Regions from separate parts of the Mesorhizobium sanjuanii genome, predicted to be linked through region 2. Evidence: riboswitches for the same ligand, from Rfam matches in the RefSeq annotation. Region 2 holds a riboswitch; each other region holds the start of a gene.

Region 1 (6,176 bases), on a different contig from region 2:
TCGTTGTGGACATGCTTGGAGAAATCCTGCCGGTGATAGTCCGCCGCCAGGTAATCGAGCCCGCCAAGGACATCGGAGTGCTTCATCACCGCACGATTGCGCGGCGGCCGGCCCGGGGGTTGAGAGCGACTACGCGCCTTTTCGTCGCATTCTACGGCGGTATCGGCCACTTGATGATCAATCCAGGTCGGTCGTCACAACGATATCGTGCTCTCGTAGCGAATTTCAAACCGAAGCAGGATTAATTGCCGCAAGAAGAGGGGCCTGCTGCAGGGGGGCAGCGGATTGGCGGGATTAATCGTGTTTCAAGCTTGGGATGTGGACCCGAGCGACGCGTGGCCGGATGGCCGATATCAAGAAGAAGACCAAGCGCTATCCCCTCCGATCTGACGCATGAGGAATGGTCGCGGATACAACCGTTCCTGCCGGGCGCGGCCAAGACCGGGCGGCGCGTGGCGACGGAGCTGCGCGAGGGCTTGAACGCGATCCGCTACAAGCCCGATCGCGTGGCGGCTGGCGCATGCTGCCAAAGGATTTCCTGCCCATATCGGTCGCGGTCGAGACGCCTTACGGACACGCCCACGGACTGCGCCAACTGGCTGGAACGTCCCCCCGCCTGACGGCGAAGCAGCAGGCGACGATCAAGGCGCTGAGCGCAGAATACGCCAGAGTACGAGCGTGCCAACGAACTGGCGGCCGATGTTGACGAACGGCTACCGGGGGCGGCCACGGCTACACTCATTGTCGGATCTTCGACGAAGTCGGACATGAGACACAGCGCTATCAGAATGATCGCGTTGTTTTGCAATGATTTTCTCATTTGGCACGACACATGCGGGGGCTCTCCCGCATGAGCGCTCCGTCAATCTCGATTGATGCGAGCAGGATTCAATCAAGGCGCAGTGCGTCGCTTCTGAAGATCAAGGAGAGAAAAGTATGGCGAGAGCGCGAATTGGCGTGGCGCGGGCAATGACAGCGGCTGTCGTCCTCATCGTTGCGGGACAGGCCGGCGCGGCAGATGTTCATCAAGCCGCGAGCGTCCCGCAGGCAGAAGCCTGCGTCGCGGAAGCGCCAAGCCCCTGGCAGATCCGCCTGCGTGCGTTGGGGGTGATCACCGAGGATTCGGGCTATGTCAATGCGGTGCCCGGCTCCGGTCTTTCGTATTCGAACACCGTGACGCCGGAACTCGATATTTCGTACTTCTTCACGGACAACATCGCCGCCGAACTCATACTCGGCACCACCTATGCCAACATCGATGGCCAAGGTGCGATCGGCGGGCTGGGCAAGGTCGGCAAGGTTTGGCTGCTGCCGCCAACGGTGACATTGCAGTATCATTTTACCGATTTCGGCGCCTTCGAGCCCTATATCGGCGCCGGCGTGAACTATACGATCTTCTATCATCAGCAAGTCGGCAGCGCCGATGATCTCAAGGTTAAGAACACATTCGGCGCCGCGCTGCAGGTCGGATTCGACTACATGGTGGACCAGCACTGGGGCGTCAACTTCGACGTGAAGAAGCTTTTCCTCAAGCCCGACTTCGACGTCACTGTCGCCGGCGCCAAGCTCACGGGCAAGGCCAAGCTCGATCCCTGGTTGATAGGCGCAGGTCTCACCTACCGCTTCTGAGGACGAACCACACAAAAGGGGCACTTTCGAAGTCCGCGCGCGGATCATCCGTGCCGAGAAGTGGACCCGCGATGGTTCTTAAAGGAGTTGTTGGCATGCGCGTAGAAAACGATCATTGCGACGTGATCGGTGTGCCGGCCGCTCCCACGCAACTTGATCGTCTTTCTTCTGCGATTCTGCAGCAGGGGGGGATGGCGCGAGTGTCGCTGCCAGGCGGTGTGGTGGCCTGGGCGGCAGGCCGTCACCAGACGATCAGGCAGATGCTTTCCGACCACCGTTTCAACAAGGACTGGCGACAGTGGCGGGCGCTGCAGGACGGCGAGATTCCCGAGGATCATCCGCTGATCGGGATATGCAAAGTGGACAACATGACCACGGCGCACGGCGCCGATCACCGTCGCTTGCGCGGCCTGCTGTCCAGCAGCTTCGCGCCCAGTCGTATCGCCTTGCTGGCGCCACGGATCGAACAATGCGTCGATCGACTCCTGGCCGAGATGGCGCAGCGCGGCGGCAGTGCCGATCTGATTTGCGAGTTCGCCGTTCCGCTGCCCACCAACGTGATTGCCGAACTGTTCGGTTTGCCGGACGAACAGCGTGAAGAGATCGTCGCGCTCACCTACAGCCTGGCCAACACCTCCGCCACAGCCGAAGAGGTGCGACAGACGCGGCAGCGCATCCCGGAGTTCTTCCGTCGCCTTATCGCGCTCAAGCGGGGCCAGCTCGGCGATGATCTGGCTTCGGCCCTGATCGTCGCCCGCGACAAAGGCGAGCTCGTTTCCGACACCGAGCTCATCGACATGCTGTTCATGGTGCTCTCTGCGGGCTTCGTGACCACCGCCGGCGTCATCGGCAATGGCGTGCTGGCATTGCTGACGCATCCGCAGCAACTGCACTTGGTGCGCAGCGGCCAAGTTCCGTGGTCACAGGCGATCGAGGAGATCCTGCGCTGGGGCAGCTCAGCGGCCAATCTGCCGTTCCGCTATGCCACCCAGGACGTGGAGATCGACGGATGCATGGTCCGCCGCGGCGATGCCGTCCTGATGGCGTTCCATGCGGCGAACCGGGACGAAAAGGCCTTCGGTCCCGGCGCCGACAGGTTCGATGTCACCCGGCGGCACAACCCGCATTTGTCATTCGGCGAGGGGCCGCATTCCTGCCTGGGCGCTGCGCTGGCGCGCCTGGAATTGCGCTGCGCCTTCCCCGCGCTGTTCGGGCGGCTGGAGGATCTGGCGCTGACCATCGCTGCGGAGGACGTCGTCTACATGCCGTCTTACGTCATTCGCTGCCCGCAGCGTCTGCCGGTCACCTTCCGCGCTTCCATCGCTTAGAGAGTCCGGCATTCACCCCGGATTCGGTGATTCTCGGTTCGCCGGGATGGCTGGTCTCGCACGAGGGGGCGAGCATGCCCGGTTACGCACGATCGTGGCGCCGGCCTTCAGCAACCGCAGGGCGAAGCTGCTCGCGCAGCAGGTCGAGGCGATCGCCGCGCAATTGTTCGAGACGCTGGCGGCCCAGCCCCAGCCCGCCGACCTGAGGCGCCACCTCTCCTTTCCGCTTCCGGCCATGGTCATCAGCGCGCTGGAATGCGCAAGCACGCTGAGCGAAGCCGAGCGGGGTACAAATACTGTGATTCCCGGCGGACCGTGACAACCTGGCCCGACTTTACGCCCTTGAGCCCGGCGACCTCGATCTGATCCGGCGTCGCCGATGGGGACAAGGACCTCTCCGAGCCTGCACTGATGAGAGGCCGCATCGTATGCAGCTTTGGGCGAAAGAGACCGATCAGCACAAGGGCATTATTCGCATCATCACATAAACATCTCGTTATATGTATTGACAAGGAGCGAAGCGGCTGTGATTGTGCGCATGTCGTGGTTCTCCGCGCGGCACTGCCGTAGCGGAGCTAAGAGGGAAGCCGGTGCGATGCCGGCGCTGCCCCCGCAACTGTTAGCGGCGAGCCAAGCCCATTGGTGTCACTGAGGCGAACGGCCTCGGGAAGACGGGCAGAGGCTTTGACCCGCGAGCCAGGAGACCTGCCACGACGAACAACGTCCACGGGCGGGGTGTCTCGGTGGCCGCGGTAGCCCGGCTTCGTGCCGCCTGCTCGCGCGTTCCTTGTCCCCACGCCCCAACCATCGGGGTATGGCATGACTGTCTCTCAACGAATTCCTGTGGCGACGCTCGGCGTGCCGCGTATCGGTCGACGGCGGGAACTGAAATTCGCGCTTGAAAGCTACTGGTCCGGAAAATCTCCCGCTGCCGACCTGCTCGCGATGGCGAAGGCGCTACGCGCCGCTAGCTGGAGGGAGCAGCACGATCGCGGCGTGTCGAAAATCCCCTCCAACGATTTCTCGCTTTATGACCATGTGCTCGACACCGTTGCCATGGTCGGCGCCGTGCCGGCACGATACGCCTGGACTGACTGCGAGGTCCCACTCGATATCTATTTCGCAATGGCGCGCGGCAACCAAGATCAGGCCGCTGATTGCGGACATGCCGGTGACGAGCATGCGGCCAACGGGCATGGCCTTGCCGCGATGGAAATGACCAAATGGTTCGACACCAACTATCACTACATTGTGCCGGAACTTACCGACGATCAGAGCTTTGCCCTCTCGTCGGCGAAACCGGTCGATCATTTCCTCGAGGCCAAGGCGCTCGGCATCCACACGCGCCCGGTCCTGCTTGGACCGGTTACTTTTCTCAAGTTGGCGAAGTCACCTGAGGAAGGTTTCAACCCTATCGCGCTCCTGCCACGGCTGCTGCCCGTCTACGAGGAGCTCCTGCGGAGGCTGAAGCTCGCGGGAGCCGATTGGGTGCAGATCGATGAGCCGGCGCTCGTGGTCGATCTGGTTCCCAATGAACGGGATGCGCTCCAATTCGCCTACTGCCGGCTGTCAAAAGCAGCACCGGAGTTGAAGATCATGGTCGCTACCTATTTCGGATCGCTGGGAGACAATCTCGAGACCGCAATTTCTCTGCCCGTGGCGGGACTGCACGTCGATCTCGTGCGCGCTCCAGAGCAGTTGGAGACCGTCGGCCGGCTCGCGCAGAAGGAACTTGTGCTCTCGCTCGGACTGATCGACGGCCGCAACGTCTGGCGTGCGAACCTGCCTGCCATACTTGACCGCATCAAGCCGATCGTCGCCGGCTGGCCGCTGGACCGCGTGGAGATCGCCCCATCCTGCTCGATGCTGCATGTGCCGATCGACCTGGACATGGAGACGGAACTCGATGCGGATGTGAAGTCGTGGCTCGCCTTCGCGGCGCAAAAGACCGGCGAGCTGGTCGTGCTCGCCCGTGCCCTGGCCGAAGGCCGGGACGCGGTCGCCGCCGAACTGGAGGCGTCGGCTGAGGCTGCCGCCGTTCGCGCGACATCCGCGAAGGTGCATGATCCGCTCGTCGAAGGCCGGGTCGCCAGCATCAAGGTCGGCATGACGCGCCGGAAGAGCGCATTCGCCGTGCGCTCCAAGCTTCAGGCCGACACGTTTGGCTTGCCTTCCTTTCCCACCACGACGATCGGCTCCTTCCCGCAAACAGCCGAGGTTCGCAAGGCGCGGGCAGCCCATGCCAAAGGCGATTTGAGTTACGTCGACTATGAGGCGTTCCTGAAGAAAGAGATAGAAGCCGCCGTTCGCTGGCAAGAAGAGATCGGACTCGACGTGCTGGTCCACGGCGAATTCGAGCGCAACGATATGGTGCAGTATTTCGCTGAGCAGCTCTGCGGCTTCGCCTTCACGCAACACGGGTGGGTGCAGAGCTATGGCTCGCGCTTTGTGCGACCCCCGATCATCATTGGAGATGTGTCGCGACAAAATCCGATGACACTACACTGGTGGCGATATGCCCAGTCGCTGACGCCAAAGCCGATGAAGGGCATGCTTACCGGCCCGGTGACGATCCTCAACTGGTCCTTCGTCCGAGACGATCTTCCGCGCTCAGCCGTCTGCCGCCAGGTCGCGCTCGCCATTCGCGATGAAGCGAGCGACCTCGAAAAGGCCGGCGCCAGGATGATCCAGATCGACGAAGCGGCACTGCGCGAGGGCTTGCCGCTGCGCGAGGCCGACTGGGAGGCCTATCTCGACTGGGCCGTCGAATGCTTCCGGCTGGCTTCAACGGCGGTCGGCGATGCGACCCAGATCCACACCCATATGTGCTACTCCGAGTTCGGCGATATCGTGGACGCGATTGCCGAAATGGATGCCGATGTGATCTCCATTGAAACCTCGCGCTCGCAGATGGAACTGCTCGATACGCTTCGAACCTTCAAGTATCCGAACGGGATCGGTCCTGGCGTCTATGACATTCACTCGCCGCGGGTCCCGGAAGTGGGGGAGATTTCCAACCTCATCATGCTTGCGCGCGAGCGATTGTTGGATGGCCAACTGTGGGTGAATCCCGACTGCGGTCTCAAAACGCGCAGATGGCAGGAGGTCCGCCCTGCCCTGATGAACATGGTGGCTGCGGCACGCGCAATTCGGGAAAAATCGCAGACCGCGTAGGGCTCGCTCACCCTCCCCCGCCGGGGTCGCCGGGGTCGTGTCCCA
Region 2 (6,176 bases):
GCATGCGCGCCACCGGCACACCGAGGCTTTCGGCGGCATTTTCGCCGGCGAGGAAGGCGTCGAACCTACGGTGGTTCCACAAGCCGTAGGCGAGGATGATGGCCGCGCCAAGAGCGGCCATGCCGATATTGTCCCAGCGCGCCAGCCCGAGCCCGCCCATGGTCCAGAACAGCACCGAATGAGCGGCGCGCTGGTCGCCGGCGAAGACGAGATAGTTGGTGAGCGCGGTGAAGATGAAGGAGACGGCAAGTCCGGCCAGGATCAATCGTTCCGGGCCCTGCCCCCTTACCCGCGACACCAGCAGAAGGACAATGCCGGCGGCCAGCATGCCGCCGGTGAAGGCGGCAATAGGCAAGGTCCAGATGCCGAAACTGTCGCCGAAAACGGTGATGACGGACACCGCGCCGGCGGCCGCACCGGAGGAGAGGCCGAACAGGAACGGGTCGGCGAGGTCGTTGCGCGTCACGGTCTGCAGCAACGCGCCGACGACGCCGAGGCCGGCGCCCACCGCGATCGCCAGCAGCGTGCGCGGCAGCCTGAGGTCGACGACGATCTTGCCGACCGGTCCAGAGACCGGATGCGTGTCCAGTCCGGCCGTATGCGCCAGCGCGCCAACGACGTCCGCCAGCGAGATCACCGTCGAGCCATAGGCGATCGACAACAGCGCAAGAACGGCCATTGCTGCCGCTCCCGCAATTACGAAAAGTCCGAATGCCTTGTGGCGCAAACTCAGAACGCTTCCGGATGCATAGCCCTGGCGATCTTGGCGATCGCCTCGACATTGGCGGGTCCGGGCGTCAGTTCGGCATAGCGCAGCGCCACGAAGCGCTCGTTCTTGACCGCGTCGGTTTCCTTCATCGCCGGGTGGGCCTTCAGGAAATCAAGCAGTTTCCTGTAGCCGGCACCGTCCTGGTAATCGAGCAGGATCAGGAATTGCGGATTGCGTGACGCCACCGTCTCCCAATCCGTATTGCCCCAGCTTGTCTCCATGTCGGCCATGATGTTGTCGCCGCCGGCAGCAGCGATCATGGCGCTCGGGATCGCGAACTTGCCCGCGGTGAAGGGTTTGTCTTCGCCGGAATCATAGAGGAAGACGCGCGTGCCCTTGCGGTCGCCGACCTTCGCGGTGATCTGCGCGAGTTGCGCCTTCCAGCTCGAAACAAGCTTTTGCGCCTCGGCCTCCTTGCCGAAGATCTTGCCCAGCTTTTCGACGTCGCCATAGAGCAGGTCCATCGAGGCGGCGGCCCGGTTCTTGTCGAGATGGACGCAGCTTTCCGTCAGCACCAGCGTCTTGATGCCGTGCGGGGCGAGCGTGTCGGGCGTCACCTCGCCGCCCGGCTTCATGCCGTAATACCAGCCGGCGAAGAAGAAATCGGGCTGGACGGCTACGAGGTTTTCCAGCGTCGGGTATTTTGGCGCCAGCTCCGGGATCGAGCCTTGCTCGGCCTTGAATTCAGGGCCAACCTTGTACCAGCCGGTGATGCCGGTCAGGCCGACGATCGAGGGCTGCAGCTTCAGCGCGAAGGCCATCTCTGCCATGTTGAGATCCTGGATGACGGCGCGCCTGGGCGGCGCGTCGAAGGTCAGCGGCTTGCCGCAACTGTCGACAGTGACCGGAAAGGCGAAGGCCGCCGAGGCCAGCAGCGAAAAGGCAAGCGAGAGGACGAAGCGCTTCACGGGGTATTGCTCCTTGGGTTCAGGGAAATTTGTCCGGATGGCGAGGACGCACGGTTGGGAACGTCGAAGACGGTAAGCTCGCGGTCTTCGGTCGGGTGGCGCAGGCGGAACACATCGATGCCGAACACGTCGCGGATCAACTCTTGGGTCAGTGCGTCGTGCGGTGCGGCCAGCACTTGCAGCCGGGCGTTGTTCATCATCGCAACCCTGGTGGCGAAGGGCGCCACCAGGGCGAGATCGTGCAGCACCGCCACTACGGTCATGCCGAAACCGGCGACCAGTTCGAGAAGCTCGCCGCGAGCACGCGGATCGAGGTGGTTGGTCGGCTCGTCGAGGAACAGGATTCTTGGCTCCTGGGCGATGGCGCGGGCCAGTTGGGCGCGCTGGCGCTCGCCGCCTGAGAGCTCGCCGATGGTGCGGCCAAGCAGCGGCAGCAGGCCCGTTGTGCGCAGCGCCTCGACGACGATGTCGCGCTCTTCCAGCCTGCGTCTGAAGCCGGCATGCGGAACACGGCCAAGTTCGACATAGTCGATCAAGGCGAGCCTGGGATCGGGCTGGTCGGTCTGGCCGACGACCGCCATGCCAAGCGCCCGCTCGGCCGGCGTGATCCTGTCGAGACGGCGCCCCGACAGACGCACCTCACCGGCACTCGGCGGCAGTGCGCCGCACAGCATGCGCAAAAGCGTGGTCTTGCCGGCGCCATTGGGGCCGATAATGGCCAGACGCTCGCCCGCCGACACGGAAAGGCTCACGCCATCAACCAGGTTCCGGCCATTCGCTGTCGCGGTCACGTCGCGGGCTTCGAGAAGGAGCGCGCTCACCGGTGGCGCCCCATTGGATCGCGCGGACCCGGCGTACGGGTCGGAACCCCGCCGGTTGGATCGCGGCGAAGCAAGCACAAAATGGTGCAGTGGATGGTCTCTGAGACGCTCACCTTCCGTCACTTTCTCAACTGGCGACGGAAGGAAGCTCAGCCGATCGGACGACAGACCGATGGCTTACGTCTCCTCCCGGCACACCCCGTCCGGTCAACTCAGCTGATGGCAGGTCTCCTGGCTCGCGGGTCTCGGCTTCATCCTGCCTTCCCAGCCTTGCCGGCCAGTGGCATTCTGCGGATGTTGCTCGCCGCTTACAGTTGCGGGGGCAGCCACGGCCTCGACCCGAAAGCAGGTCTCACCGTGTTCCCTTTTCACCCCTCGCCTTTCGACTCGGGGAACCATCGTCCTTTCAGCCTAGATTTTCCCCGACCGCGCCGCAACGGTTTTTGATTGCGCTTGCAGGCATCGGAACATCGTATGTAATAATATTACATAACAAACATCGGCTTGTGCTGTCAACCGGTCGGCCAAACGTTCTCGTTTCGATTTTTCTCGATGAAAGGTCCGCCGCGGGCAGGCGCCCGACCGCGGGAAGCCCGCTATAGCTCCAGGTTCCAGTTCTGGCCGACCAGATCCTTGCCGAAGGAATGGTGGCGTTCCTCCTCGGCAAGCTTGAAGCCCGCCGCCTCATAGATGCGGCGTGCCGAGACGAGAATGTCGTTGGTCCACAAGGTCAGCGTTCTGTAGCCCTTGGCGCGGGCAAAGCCGATGCATTCCTCGACCAGCCGCTTGCCGATGCCGAGGCCGCGCGCCGAAGGTTCGACATAGAGCAGGCGCAGCTTCGCCACCTCATCCGACTTGCGCACGAGAAAGACCGAGCCGACCACCTCGCCTTCCCGTTCGGCGATCCAGCTGCGCTCCCATTTCGGATCGAAGGATTTCACGAAAGCGCCGAGGATCTCGGCGACCAGCGCCTCATAGGTTTCGTCCCAGCCATAATCCTGCGCGTAGATGAGACCCTGGCGGCGCACGATCCAGCCGACATCGCCGACCTGCAAGGGTCGCAGCAGATAGGGCACCTTCGGCTCGGCACTGTCGCCGCCCAGCAGGCGCTGCACCGTCTGCATGGCCTTGACCAGCCTGTCCTGGTCCGATGCCGCCAACCGATCGAGCAAGGCGGCCACCTGATCGTGCGAATCCCGGTTCAGCGGCGCGAAGGCCCGCCGCCCGGCCGGTGTCAGTGCGATCGACGAACGCCGCGCATCGGCTTCTATCGCGGCGCGCTCCACTAGGCCGCGTTCCTCGAACTTCTTCAGCAGCCGGCTGAGATAGCCGGGATCGAGGCCGAGATCGCGCGCAAGATCGGTGGCGGTCAGGCCATCGCGATGCGCCAGTTCGTAAAGCACCCGTGCCTCGGTCAGCGAGAAGGCGCTTTTCAGCCACCCTTCATCGAGCAGCCCGATCTGACGGGTGTAGAAGCGATTGAAGGCCCGCACCGCATCGATCCGTTCGTTGCCGGAGTAATGATGAATCGTCATGGGATCCTCCTGTCCGCACAGGATCAATCAATTATTTGACCTAGTCAAGTATCTGGGGACGGGGCCAGAACATCGCGATGTGGACGATTATCTTAATTGCCGGATCAGCCCCTCGAAACCATCGGCCAGATGAGCGGCGCCGGCCGCAAACATTTTCACGAGGTTTTTCGGCCGGCCAGGGGTCTTGTTGGCATCCAGCAGCACGGCCCTGCCCTCATGCATGACGAAATCGAACTTGCCGTAGTCGAAGCCAAGCTCGTGTCGCAGCGCACGCATTTCCTGGGGAACAGGCACCGGTTCGCGGCGGATCGTTTCGGACGCCTTGACCAGGGCATTCGGCGAGACGTAGCGGGTGCAGCGTTCGCTCTCTCCGCAAAATACCCAGAACCGCGCCGCAAAACCATCAGGTTCCTTTTCCGGAATGAACTTGTCCACGACCAGATCGTCGCGCTCGAAGACGCCATCGGGAACATCGCCTAGGGAATCATAGACCTCATAAGGCTGCAGTGTCGGCACCTCCGGAAACGGTAGCTGCTTGCTTGCGCGCTGCGCTCGCCGATTGAGGAATCTCTCCGGAATGCCCTGATTGTTGAGATTGCTTTTGACAATGACCGGACCTTGCCAGGCGTCTCCCCGGTTCAGCAACGCTTCGCTGACCCGTCGTTTGGAAATGTCGGCCGTCGCGACATTGAGGCAGAATGGAAAACTGCGGGCATAGTCGAGATAGTCCGCGGGCGTTATCGTCGCATCGACATGCAGAACGGCGATGTCGGCGCTGGATGTCTTCGACAGACCTTGCTCGATCCGCACCGAGTGGCCGCGTCTTTTCAGTTCCGCCAGAACATCGAAAAGCATGTACGGACTGTCCCTGCGCAGCAGGATGTCGCGACCGCTCTGGAACCTGTCATGTTCATGAGTTATCACGACGATACGCGCCACAGCCGCCCTTTTAGCTTGCCTACCGATTTCCATTAAGCGATGGCTAATATCAAAGCCAGAATTCTCGTTTTGCAATCGACTTGAATGACAAATCATTGGGACAATTATCATCGTCATTGGATGCTTCTGGACGCGCCGCTTCGGCCGCCCCCGGAAACGGTTGCAATATTCGAGCGCGAGCTTGATCTGGCCGACGCCGACGTTCTCCTCCTGGGAGTGACGCCCGAACTGGCCGTGCTGGGCAGATCGATGCTGGCGATCGATCAGTCGGCGGCCATGATTTCCGGCGTATGGGCCGGCGACAATGCCTCGCGCAGGGCGGTGGCCGGCAATTGGCTGGATCTGCCCGTTGGCAGCGCAAGTGCCGATGCGGTCATAGGCGACGGCTGCCTGTCGGCCGTCGACTCCAAGATGGCCCGCGATACGCTGCTTGGCGAAATCGCAAGGGTGTTGAAGCCCGGCAGGCGCGCAGCGATCCGCGTTTTCGCCAGCCCGGAGATGACCGAGGACTTGCCGGGCATCGAAGCCCAGGTTCTGGCTGGCGGCATCGAGAATTTCCACGCGCTCAAATGGCGGATCGCGATGGCGTGCACGACCGGCGGCTCCGACTGCGCAATCGAGGTACGGACGATCCGTGACACGTTCGACCGCCTGTTCCCCGATCGCGAGGCACTTGCCGCCCGGACGGGATGGAGCATCGCGTCGATCAACACAATCGACGTCTACGCTGGCTCCGACACGAGCTACAGTTTCGCAAAGCTGGCCATGCTGGTCGATGAGGCGAATGTCTGGTTCGACGACGTGCGCATCGTGCCGAGCGGCTCCTATCCGCTGGCGGAACGGTGCCCGCTTCTGGTGCTTGGATCGCCGAAGCAATCGACAAAGCACAAATAGGATCTTCTTCGGCGTCGATCGGCTCACGAGCGCCTTGACTCTCGCATGCCGCCAGCCTATTTCAGCGCCACGTTAGCACTCGCCTTTGGTGAGTGCTAACCACATGTCCGGCACCGCCGGATGGAGGAACTGTTCTCACCAGTCTCATTCGAGGAAGAAAAAATGGCAAAGTCGAAGTTCCGCCCGCTTCATGACCGCGTGGTCGTACGCCGGGTCGAATCCGAATCCAAGACCGCCGGCGGGATCATCATCCCGGATACGGCGAAGGAAAAGCCGCAGGAAGGCGAAATCATCGCCGTCGGCTCCGGCG
Region 3 (6,176 bases), on a different contig from region 2:
GCATGATCTTGGCCGATTGGCGCATTTCTTCCATGCGCACGAGGTAGCGGTCGAAACAGTCGCCGTTCTTGCCGATCGGGATGTCGAAATCCATCTCGGCATAGCATTCATAGGGCTGTGACTTGCGCAGGTCCCATGCAGCGCCCGAACCGCGCACCATGACGCCGGAAAAGCCCCAGGCCCAGGCGTCGGCCAGCGACACCGTGCCGATATCGACATTGCGCTGCTTGAAGATGCGGTTGCCGGTGAGCAGCGCGTCGAGATCGTCGAGCGACTTCAGGAACGGGTCGATCCACTTGCCGATATCCTCGACCAGCTTTTGCGGCAGGTCCTGGTGGACGCCGCCCGGCCGGAAATAGGCCGCGTGCATGCGCGAGCCCGAGGCGCGTTCGTAGAACACCATCAGCTTTTCGCGCTCGACGAAGCCCCATAGCGGCGGCGTCAGCGCGCCGACGTCCAGCGCCTGCGTCGTCACATTGAGGATATGCGACATGATGCGGCCGATCTCGCAATAGAGCACGCGGATCAGCTGGCCGCGCTTCGGCACCTCGATGCCAAGCAGGCGCTCGGCGGCAAGCGCGAAGGCATGCTCCTGGTTCATCGGCGCGCAATAATCGAGCCGGTCGAGATAAGGCACGGCCTGCAAATAGGTCTTGTGCTCGATCAGCTTCTCCGTGCCGCGATGCAACAGCCCGATATGCGGATCGACGCGGTCGACCACTTCGCCGTCGAGCTCGAGAACCAGACGCAAAACGCCGTGGGCAGCAGGGTGCTGAGGCCCAAAGTTGATATTGAAATTGCGGACGGAGGTTTCAGCCACGGCTCATGCGTCTCCAGGCCATTTCTTGAAAGCCAAAATCCACAAGAGAACGAAATTCACCAGCGGAACAACCATCAAAAGGCTCAATGCGGAAGGCCAGCCTGCTCTCGGAAAGATCCGCCAATACGGCACGACCAGCACCACACAAATAATCAGCAGAATAAGCCAATGAAAAACCGAGAAGCTGCCCATCAATGCCCCCTCACTGCTTCGCCTTTTCATCGCCCGGCAGCACGTAGTCCGTTCCTTCCCATGGCGAAAGAAAATCGAAATTGCGGAATTCCTGCTTGAGCTCGACCGGCTCGTAGATGACGCGCTTGGCCTCGTCGTCGTAGCGCACTTCGACGAAGCCGGTCAGCGGGAAGTCCTTGCGCAGCGGATGGCCCTCGAAGCCGTAGTCGGTCAGGATTCGCCGCAGATCCGGATGGCCGGAGAACAGCACGCCATAGAGGTCGTAGGTCTCGCGCTCGAACCAGTCGGCGCCGGGATAGACGCCGGTGAGCGACGGCACCATGGTTTCCTCATTGGCCTGGACCTTGAGGCGGATACGCACATTCTGCTTCGGCGACAAAAAATGATAGACGACATCGAAGCGCTTGGCCCGCGACGGATAGTCGGCGCCGCAGACGTCGATGATCGAAATGAACTGGCATTTTGAATCGTCGCGCAGGAAGGTCGCCACCTCGATCAGGTCGCGCGGTTCGACGCAAACGGTTAGCTCGCCATAGGCAAGCACCGGGTCACTGAAGCGGCCGGGCAGCTTCTCGCCGAGATAGGTCGACAGTTCGCTTAAGGATATGCTCATGGATTACCGCTCGATCGTGCCGGTGCGGCGGATCTTCTTTTGCAGGAGAAGAATGCCGTAGAGCAGCGCTTCGGCGCTCGGCGGACAGCCGGGCACATAGATGTCGACCGGCACGATGCGGTCGCAGCCGCGCACCACCGAATAGGAATAGTGGTAGTAGCCGCCGCCATTGGCGCAGGAACCCATCGAGATGACGTAGCGCGGCTCCGGCATCTGGTCGTAGACCTTGCGCAGCGCCGGCGCCATCTTGTTGGTCAGCGTGCCGGCGACGATCATGATGTCGGACTGGCGCGGAGACGCGCGAGGCGCGACGCCGAACCTCTCCGAGTCGTAGCGCGGCATCGAGGTGTGGATCATCTCGACGGCGCAGCACGCCAGACCGAACGTCATGAACATCAGCGAGCCGCTGCGGGCCCAGGTGATCAGCGCCTCGGTCGAGGTGACGAGGAAACCCTTGTCGGCCAACTCGTTGTTGATCTCCAGGAAGAACGGATCGTCCTCCCCCACCGGCCGGCCGGTGTTGGGATCGATGAGGCCCTTGGGCCTCGGCGCGACGAGGGTGCCTGAACTGTCGTTCAATCCCATTCCAGCGCTCCTTTTTTCCATTCATAGGCAAAGCCGATGGTCAGCACTGCCAAAAACACCATCATCGACCAGAAACCGAGCATGCCGATCTTGGAGAACGACACCGCCCACGGAAACAGGAAGGCCACTTCCAGGTCGAAGATGATGAACAGGATCGACACCAGATAGAAGCGGATGTCGAACTTCATGCGGGCGTCGTCGAACGAGTTGAAACCGCATTCGTAGGCGGAAAGCTTTTCCGGGTCGGGATTGCGGTAGGCCACCAGGAACGGCGCCACGATCAGCGCCAGACCGACGACCAGTGCCACGCCGATGAACAGGACGATGGGCAGGTACGAACTCAGAAGTGCGTTCATGCTGCGGCTTTCCGTTGCCAATCCACTTTGATTACAGCACGGAACCGTATTGCGGAAGCGTGACAGTTTAACCACTGAACCGTTTTAGGGGCTCTATGCTGCAACGCGGCGAGGGTTAGCGCAGCGCTTTCGGCGAAGCAAGTCAAACCTTGTTCAAAACACGGTGCTGGACGGCACATCCCGAAAAACTGGTCCGATCCGCTCCTGTTTGATTTCCTTCACTTTTTACTCCACTTTTCTCTCCTGACATATATCCCGCCAAATCCCTGCTAGCATGGTCGGGAATCATCGGTTCTTGCCTCGCTTGAACACCATCAGGGCGCCGTCAGCATGAAGGAAAAGATCTCGCTCGGCATGGCCAGGCGCATCGCACTCGCCGCACAGGGTTTTACCGATCCGAGGCCGGGCGCCACGCCGGACCGCCGCCACCTGGCTCGCGTGCTGGCGCGCACCGGCCTGCTGCAGATCGATTCCGTCAGCGCGGTGGTGCGCGCCCACTATATGCCGCTCTACTCCCGCCTCGGTCCCTACCCCCTGTCCCTGCTCGACAACGCCGCTGTCACCCGCAAGCGCACGGTGTTCGAATATTGGGCGCATGAGGCCTCGTTCCTGCCGGTCGAGACATACCCGCTGATGCGCTGGCGCATGCAGCGGGCCGAGCGCGGCGACGAAATGTATCTGGGCCTCGCCAAATGGGGCCGCGAGCATGCCGCCTATATCGAAGATATCTACCGCGAGGTCGCCGAACGCGGCCCGATCGCCGCTTCTGCATTGGAGGGCCAGAAAGGCTCGGGCGGCTGGTGGGGCTGGAGCCACGCCAAGCACGCCTTCGAATGGCTGTTCTGGGCCGGCCGCATCACCACGGCGCATCGCCGCGGCTTCGAACGCTTCTATGATCTGCCCGAACGCGTGCTGCCGCCCGCCGTGCTCGCCCTGCCAGTGCCAACTGCCGAGGACGCGCATCGCGAATTGCTGCGCATCTCCGCCCGTGCCCATGGCGTGGCGACCGCAGGTGACCTGCGCGACTATTTCCGCCTGTCGCCGGCCGACATCAAGGGTCGGATCGAGGAACTGGTCGAAACGGGCGAGCTATTGCCGGTGCGCGTCGAAGGCTGGAGCAAGCCGGCTTACCTTCATAAGGACGCCCGCTTGCCGCGAAAAATCGAGGCCCGCGCCTTGCTGGCGCCGTTCGATCCGGTCGTCTTCGAGCGCTCGCGCACCGAAAGACTGTTCGACTTCCGCTACCGCATCGAAATCTACACGCCGGCCGAAAAGCGCCAATACGGCTATTACGTCCTGCCGTTCCTGCTTGGCGACAGGATCGTGGCACGCATCGACCTCAAGGCCGACCGCCCGGCAAGCGTCCTGCGCGTCCATGCCGCCTATGCGGAGCCCAGCGCGCCCGCCGAAACGCCGGCCGCGCTGGTCGAGGAGCTGAAGCAGATGCAGGGCTGGCTTGGCCTCGAACGCATCGAGGTGACACCAGCCGGGGATCTGGGTCCGGCGCTTGTCGACATCGCAGTGTCGTAAGCTCACGTTGACACCGCTGCCCGCAAAAGCCTAAATCCGGTTCAGACGGTCTCCTCTCGGCAAAGGGAGGAGCCAAGAGGGAATGCGGTGCGAAATCTCGGTTTCAAATCCGCGGCTGTCCCCGCAACTGTAAGCGACGAGCCAAGGCCGAAAACCACTGGGATGTTCCCGGGAAGGCGGCACAAAGGCGATGACCCGCGAGCCAGGAGACCTGCCGTCTGAGAGACAAGAATCCGATCGCCTGGCGGGTTTTCCGGGCAAGGAGCCTGATTTGGAACGCGACAGCAGTTTTTCGGCTGAGACAGCGGACATATTGCCCGGCGGGGACGATTCCCTGGCCGGCGTCACCGTCATCGTCTGCTCTTCCTGTCGCAATGAGGCCGGCTCCGATGCCCATCCCCGCGCCGGCGCGCTGCTCGCCGATGACACGCGTCAGGCCGCCTCTGGCGAAAAAATCCGCATCCGCACCGTCGAATGCCTCGGCAATTGCAAGCGACGGCTCAGCGCAGCGATCCTTCGTGACGGCTGCTGGAGCTACGTCTTCGGCGACCTGACTCCCACCAGCGGCGCCGATCTCGTCACCGGCGCGAAGCTCTTCGCCACCTCGACCGACGGTCTCATCCCCTGGCGCGGTCGCCCCGACAGCCTGAAGCGCGGCCTCGTGGCCCGCATCCCTCCCCTCGACCTCCTGAAGGACTGATCATGACTGGTTCCGTCTCCCGCGTTCCCTGCACCGTCGTCACCGGCTTTCTCGGCGCCGGCAAGACGACGCTGATCCGCCATCTGCTTGAAAACGCCGGAGGCAAGCGGCTCGCCATTATCGTCAACGAATTCGGCGATATCGGCATCGACGGCGAGATCTTGAAAGGTTGCGGCATCGACACCTGCCCGGAGGAGAACATCGTCGAGCTGGCCAATGGCTGCATCTGCTGCACCGTCGCCGACGATTTCGTCCCGGCGCTCGACCAGATCCTGTCGCGGACGCCGAAGGTCGACCATATCCTGATCGAAACCTCCGGCCTCGCGCTCCCAAAGCCACTCGTCCAGGCCTTCCAGTGGCCGTCGGTGAGAAGCCGGGTGACGGTCGACGGCGTCATCGCCGTGGTCGACGGCCCGGCGCTGGCCGAAGGTCGCGTCGCCAACGACATGGACGCCCTGCAGGCGCAGCGCGCTCAGGACGAGACGCTCGATCACGATGATCCTGTGGAAGAAGTGTTCGAGGATCAGCTTGCCTGCGCCGACCTGATCATATTGTCGAAGAGCGACTTGATGGATGCCGCCGGCTCGGCCCGCGCCAATGCCATCATCGGCGAGCATGTCGCGCGTGCCGTGAAGATCGTGCCGACATCGCAAGGCAAGGTCGATCCCTCGGTGCTGCTCGGTCTCGGCCTCGCCGTCGAGGACGACATCGAAAACCGCAAGACCCATCACGACGATGAGCTCGACCACGAGCATGACGATTTTGACTCCTTCGTCATCGACATCGCCTCCGTCTCCAACCCGGACGAACTGGCAAAACGCGTCGCCACCGCGGCTGAGGAAGAGAACGTTTTGCGCGTGAAGGGCTTCGTCGAGGTCGGCGGCAAACCGATGCGGCTGCTGCTGCAGGCCGTCGGCCCGCGCGTCAATCACTATTACGACCGCGCCTGGACGGCCGAGGACGACCGCCGCTCGCGCCTCGTCGTCATTGGCTTGAAGGGGCTGAACCGCCCGGCGATCGAACGTATCCTCGCTGGCTGAGGCAAAGCACAAACCGCGATGCACATCCTCACCACAACATCCGCCTCGCTCGACGATCTCGCCGAGCCTGTCGATCTCAGGCAGACGCCTGCGGATGTCGTGGCCCTGTCCTTCACCGACAGCGATCTGGCCGGGCTGGCGGCGGGCTGGAAGGCGGATGCGGCACGCCTGCCCTCGATGCGGCTGGCGGCGCTTCGCGATCTGCGTCATCCGATGTCCGTCGATCTCTGGATCGACAGCGTCGCCCGCCACGCCAAGGTCATCCTCGTCCGCATCCTCGGCGGCTACGACTGGTGGCGCTATGGCTGTGACCAGCTTGCCACGATTGCGCGCGCACGCG

The links. Region 2 has a riboswitch for cobalamin ahead of CN311_RS23780 (ABC transporter ATP-binding protein). Riboswitches for the same ligand answer to the same signal wherever they lie in the genome.
Region 1: it holds a riboswitch for cobalamin, as region 2 does, so the genes downstream of both, metE (5-methyltetrahydropteroyltriglutamate--homocysteine S-methyltransferase) here and CN311_RS23780 (ABC transporter ATP-binding protein) in region 2, are expected to answer to the same signal.
Region 3: it holds a riboswitch for cobalamin, as region 2 does, so the genes downstream of both, CN311_RS16730 (DUF1636 family protein) here and CN311_RS23780 (ABC transporter ATP-binding protein) in region 2, are expected to answer to the same signal.

The regions. Positions count from the first base shown of each region.
Region 1 is NZ_NWQG01000013.1:74,575-80,750, reverse strand. Features, by position in the region: gene CN311_RS03215 (AraC family transcriptional regulator) at 1-170, opposite strand, end outside; gene CN311_RS03205 (OmpW/AlkL family protein) at 970-1,629, shown strand; gene CN311_RS03200 (cytochrome P450 family protein) at 1,725-2,957, shown strand; partial or broken gene CN311_RS03195 (cytochrome P450) at 2,966-3,210, shown strand; cobalamin riboswitch at 3,485-3,684, shown strand; gene metE (5-methyltetrahydropteroyltriglutamate--homocysteine S-methyltransferase) at 3,801-6,131, shown strand.
Region 2 is NZ_NWQG01000175.1:514-6,689, reverse strand. Features, by position in the region: gene CN311_RS23790 (FecCD family ABC transporter permease) at 1-679, opposite strand, end outside; gene CN311_RS23785 (ABC transporter substrate-binding protein) at 730-1,677, opposite strand; gene CN311_RS23780 (ABC transporter ATP-binding protein) at 1,674-2,498, opposite strand; cobalamin riboswitch at 2,703-2,913, opposite strand; gene CN311_RS23775 (bifunctional helix-turn-helix transcriptional regulator/GNAT family N-acetyltransferase) at 3,095-4,033, opposite strand; gene CN311_RS23770 (ATP-grasp domain-containing protein) at 4,121-5,089, opposite strand; gene CN311_RS23765 (class I SAM-dependent methyltransferase) at 5,093-5,866, shown strand; gene groES (co-chaperone GroES) at 6,029-6,176, shown strand, end outside.
Region 3 is NZ_NWQG01000103.1:14,287-20,462, forward strand. Features, by position in the region: gene CN311_RS16700 (NADH-quinone oxidoreductase subunit D) at 1-820, opposite strand, end outside; gene CN311_RS16705 (Sec-independent protein translocase family protein) at 824-1,012, opposite strand; gene CN311_RS16710 (NADH-quinone oxidoreductase subunit C) at 1,023-1,625, opposite strand; gene CN311_RS16715 (NuoB/complex I 20 kDa subunit family protein) at 1,629-2,210, opposite strand; gene CN311_RS16720 (NADH-quinone oxidoreductase subunit A) at 2,201-2,566, opposite strand; gene CN311_RS16725 (winged helix-turn-helix domain-containing protein) at 2,897-4,096, shown strand; cobalamin riboswitch at 4,126-4,329, shown strand; gene CN311_RS16730 (DUF1636 family protein) at 4,368-4,796, shown strand; gene cobW (cobalamin biosynthesis protein CobW) at 4,799-5,836, shown strand; partial or broken gene CN311_RS16740 (cobaltochelatase subunit CobN) at 5,855-6,176, shown strand, end outside.